2 regions of the Achromobacter sp. MUI-25009338 genome follow, and region 2 is predicted to be linked to the other one. Evidence: predicted binding sites of a transcription regulator. Region 2 holds the regulator's gene; the other holds the start of a gene.
What was found. The regulator FliA, encoded in region 2, starts transcription of late flagellar genes. The targets are predictions, from matches to a motif close to CTAAAGTTTNNNNNNNNNNNGCCGNTA.

Region 1: AC1IQ6_RS07290 (FlxA-like family protein) is a predicted target of FliA. The motif match lies at 1,116-1,142, and genes of this name have one in related genera.

Annotation. Positions count from the first base shown of each region.
Region 1 is NZ_CM170627.1:1,535,940-1,538,332, forward strand. It holds gene AC1IQ6_RS07285 (ABC transporter substrate-binding protein) at 1-548, opposite strand, end outside; gene AC1IQ6_RS07290 (FlxA-like family protein) at 664-1,074, opposite strand; gene AC1IQ6_RS07295 (solute carrier family 23 protein) at 1,228-2,393, shown strand, end outside.
Region 2 is NZ_CM170627.1:3,290,121-3,292,513, reverse strand. It holds gene AC1IQ6_RS15620 (FliC/FljB family flagellin) at 1-494, opposite strand, end outside; gene AC1IQ6_RS15615 (RNA polymerase sigma factor FliA) at 736-1,491, opposite strand; gene flhD (flagellar transcriptional regulator FlhD) at 1,922-2,245, shown strand; gene flhC (flagellar transcriptional regulator FlhC) at 2,274-2,393, shown strand, end outside.

The DNA.
Region 1 (2,393 bases), 1.8 Mb from region 2:
CCCTGCAGAATGGTCTCGACCGTCAGGTGCATGGTGCCCGAGCGCGACGGCGAGGTGATGCCGACGTGGCCGAACCACTGCGGCGCGAGCAGGTCCTTCCATTCGACCGGCGCGGGCAGCTTGTGCGCGGCGATGTAGCGCGTGTTGTAGATGATGCCGTAGCCGGCCAGCGCCTGGCCCAGGTACATGCCGGCGGGATCGTTGATGGGGTAGCTGCCGATCTTGTCCGGCACATCCTTGTTCGCCACATCGGACGACTTGGCCAGCAGCTTGTCGCGCCCCAGCACTTCGAACGCGTCGGGCGCGCTGGCCCAGAACACTTCGGGGCGCTGGCCCGCGGGCGTTTCGCGCACGTAGGCGATGCCCGATACCGTGTTCTTGTTCAGGATTTCCAGCGTGATGCCGGGGTTGGCCTTCTCGAACGCCGCCTTGTAGGCCTGGGTCAGGTCCTTGGGGAACGAAGTGATCACCGTCACCGTGCCGGCCAGGGCCGGCGCGGCACAGGCGGCCAGCAGCGCCCCTGCGAGGGCTGTGCGCATTGCGTGCATGGTTTGTCTCCGTGGTTTTAGATTTGTCCGGAGACAGTAATGTCAGCCCTGCGGCGAGTCCAATCAGAAATTTTGATGCGGCCCATCAGCGCGGGCGGCCGCGCCCGCTTGCGGATTACGCGGTGGCCGACACGCCGCCCTGCATCGCGCGGGCCTGCTGCGTCATCACCTGCGAGATCTGCGCCTGGATCTGCAGCGCCTGCGCGTTGAGCGCCTGCACCTGGCTTGCCTTCATTTCGGCCGACATGGCGCTGGCCTTGACCCGGGCGATCTGCTCCATGACGCGCTGCAGCTGTTTCTGCAATTCCTTGATCTGGCGGGTGTATTCGTCCTCGTTGTCGGTTTCCTCGGAGGCCTGCGCGCCGCCCACCGCCATCGCGCCCGGCTGGCTGACGCGGATCTTGCCGTCCTGCGCCGACACCGCGGCCGGCGCGTCCTGGCGGGCCCGGCTGGCCTGGATGCGCTCGGCCCACAGGTCGGTCAGGCTCTTGAGCCGGGAGGTGCCTTGGATGGAATCGATCGCCATGATTGCTCCTGTCGCCAGTCGGGATTTGGGGGTTTCCACCAATACGGCATCGCCGCGCGGAACTTAAACGTTGCGGGTGGTTCGCGGCCCCATTTACACTGGCGCCCGCTCGCAGTCTCCATCCTCCCTTCGAACCACTTTCCCGGGGCATCCATGTCCAATTCCTACTTTCCGCGCTGGCGCCTGGCCGACGACGCCGAGCCCGGCGTCATCATCGCGCCCGACGAAAGGCTGTCCTGGCCCAAGAACGTGGCCATGGGCGCCCAGCACGTCGTCGCCATGTTCGGGTCCACCGTGCTGGCGCCGCTGCTGATGGGCTTCGATCCCAACGTCGCCATCCTGATGTCGGGCATCGGAACGCTGATCTTCTTCCTGTTCGTCGGCGGCCGGGTGCCGAGCTACCTGGGTTCCAGCTTCGCCTTCATCGGCGGCGTGATCGCGGTCACCGGCTACGCCGGGGCCGGCCCCAACGCCAATATCGGCGTGGCGCTGGGCGCCATCATCGCCTGCGGCCTGGCCTATACGCTGATCGGCCTGCTGGTCTGGATCGCCAACTCGCGCGCGGGCGCGGGCGCGAACTGGATCGACACGCTGATGCCGCCGGTGGTCACGGGCGCGGTGGTCGCCGTGATCGGCCTGAACCTGGCGCCCATCGCCGCCAAGGGCGCGATGGGGGCCTCGGGCTTCGACACCGCGATGGCGCTGGTCACCGTCCTCTGCGTCGGCGGCATCGCGGTCTATACCAAGGGCATGGTGCAGCGCCTGCTCATCCTGGTGGGCATGATCCTGGCCTGCGTGGTGTACGGCGTCTTCGCCAACGGCCTGGGCCTGGGCAAGCCGATAGACTTTTCGGCGGTGTCCGCGGCCGCCTGGTTCGGCCTGCCGCAGTTCGCCGCGCCCGTGTTCAAGGCCGAGGCCATGGGCCTGATCGTGCCGGTCGCCATCATCCTGGTGGCGGAAAACCTCGGCCACGTGAAGGCGGTCAGCGCCATGACCGGGCAGGACCTGGACCGCTACCTGGGCCGCGCCTTCGTGGGCGACGGGGTCGCCACCATGGTGTCGGGCGCGGTGGGCGGCACCGGCGTCACCACCTACGCCGAGAACATCGGCGTCATGGCCGTGACCCGCATCTATTCCACCCTGGTCTTCGTGGTGGCCGCCCTGATCGCCATCGTGCTGGGCTTCTCGCCCAAGTTCGGCGCGCTGATCCAGACCATCCCCGCGCCGGTGCTGGGCGGCATGTCGGTGGTGGTGTTCGGCCTGATCGCCATCGCCGGCGCCCGCATCTGGGTGGTCAACCAGGTGGACTTCAGCGACAA
Region 2 (2,393 bases):
TCGGCATCGATCTTTTCCAAGTTGATCGTGATCGTTTCGTTGTCGTTGGCACCAACTTGAATCGTCAGCGTGTTGTCTTTCGCCAGAACTTTGACGCCGTTGAACTGAGTTTGTTCCGACACCCGGGTGATTTCCCCCAATCGCTGACCAATTTCAGCCTGGATTGAGTCGAGATCGGTTTGCGAGTTCGTACCGTTCGTGGCCTGCACCGTCAGTTGACGAATACGCTGCAGGTTGTTGTTGATTTCGTTCAGGGCGCCTTCGGTCGTCTGGGCGATCGAGATACCGTCGTTGGCGTTGCGGGCGGCTTGCGTCAGGCCGTTGACGTTGGCGGTGAAGCGGTTGGCGATGGCTTGGCCGGCGGCGTCGTCCTTGGCGCTGTTGATGCGCAGGCCGGAGGACAGGCGCTCGATGGCGGTGCCCAGCGACGATTGCGACTTGTTCAGGTTGTTCTGCGCAACCATCGACAGATAGTTGGTATTGATGACTGCCATGTTGAGGCTCCCAAGAGAGAAAGGCTTCTTCAAACTGGGCAGCAAGGCCGCCCATCGGTGTTAACGGGAAAGTTCGTCGACGGGTGTCTAGGAATCTCTCCGTTGCCAGGATTACGGCAGGCCAAAATCGATCTTTAGGGGAATTTTTGCGAAAGTCGAAATTCTTGTTGTTGCGAGGGGAGAAGAGGGCGCCGATCGCGCCGCCAGCCGCCCCTATATAGAGAAGGCTGCGCCCGCAGCCTCAAATCACCTGCGCGATCTGCCCTTCCTGCGGCAGTTCCTGCCAGGCCTGTTCCTTGAGCTTGGCGCGGATGCGGGCCGTGGCCTGGGAGCGCAGCTGGCAGACGCGCGCTTCGGTCACGTTCATGATGGCGCCGATTTCCTTGAGGTTCAGGCCTTGCTCGTAACAGAGCGACAGCAACAGTTTTTCGCGCTCGGGCAGGGCGTCGATGGCGTGGATCAGGGCCTGGCGGAAGTCGCCGGCCAAGAGGGAGTCCAGCGGATTGCCGTCGGCCGAGCCGTGGGCGAGCGCCGAGGACCAGTCGGCCAGGCCGCCGCCTGTGTCGGAGTCGGCGGCGAAGTCTTCATAGTGGACGATCTGCACGCCCTGGGCGTCATGCAACAGCGTCTGATATTCACCCAGGCCGATTTCGAGTTGTTGCGCGATTTCGGCTTCGCTGGGGGCGCGCATCAGGCGCTGCTCCAGCTGCTGGATGGCCTGTTCGATCTTGCGGGCCTTGGCGCGCACGCTGCGGGGCAGCCAGTCCTGGCCGCGCAGCTCGTCGAGCATGGCGCCGCGGATGCGGGTGGTGGCGTAGGTCTCGAACTGGGCGTCGGCGGTTTCCTGGTAACGCCGCACGGCGTCGAGCAGGCCGATCATGCCGGCCTGTATCAGGTCGTCGAGCTCGACGCTGGCCGGCAGTCTGGCGAGCAATTGCAGGGCCAGCTTCCGCACTAGCGGGGCATAGTCGACCAGGCTGTCATCTGCGTGGGGCATTGCGGAATGTCGGACGGAATCTATCGTGGCGCGCCGCTGACTGTTGCCGAGATACGACATTGTCGACAAACGCGCGGGAAGCGAAAGCGAGCCGATTGAGTGGTCGGCAAGGTGCCATTGTGGGCACTGGAAACGGTTTCATTCCCCGAAGAACGCCGCGTTTTGAACGCTTGTTTGCGTGATTGAGGTAAATTTTGTGAAAAAGTTTTATGTCAAGGTGTATCGAAATCGGCAGGTTGCGCAATATCAACAAAGATTTGTCATAAAAGTCATAGAAAATGACAATACCTGTGGTAAATTTTACTTAAATTGCGAACAAATGATACATTTCGCATTAAAGCAGGCCTGGTTTGGGTCTGCGGCAACGGCGATTGCCGGAAATTTGCGTATCTAAGTCCGCGCGGGCGGGATCGGAACTAGGAGTTTGGGCGTGCAACAAGTCGAAAATTCATTGCTGGCAGACATTCGCGAAGTCAATTTGTCATATTTGTTACTAGCTCAGCGCATGCTGCGCGACGACTATGCGGCGTCGATGTTTCGCCTCGGTTTCAGCAACGAGGTGGCCGATATCCTGATGCGGCTGTCGCCGGCCCAGCTGGTCAAGCTGGCCAGTTCCAGCTCGCTGCTGTGCCGTTTCCGGTTCGATGACTACAGCCTGCTGTCGGCGCTGACCCACGACGTGCTGGGTGGTGCGCTGCAACAGGCGCACGCCACGATCCTGCTGGCCAAGCAGCCTGTCGAAGAACTGGCCTGACGGCCTGCCGCGATCCGGAAATATTGTAATGGCCTCGAAGAGCGTATCCCAGGAAGCGGACGACATCCTGCTTGCCAGTTCCATGATCACCCTGGGAGCCCGGCTGCAGGTGCTGGAGGCTGAAACCAGCCTCAGCCACGACCGCCTG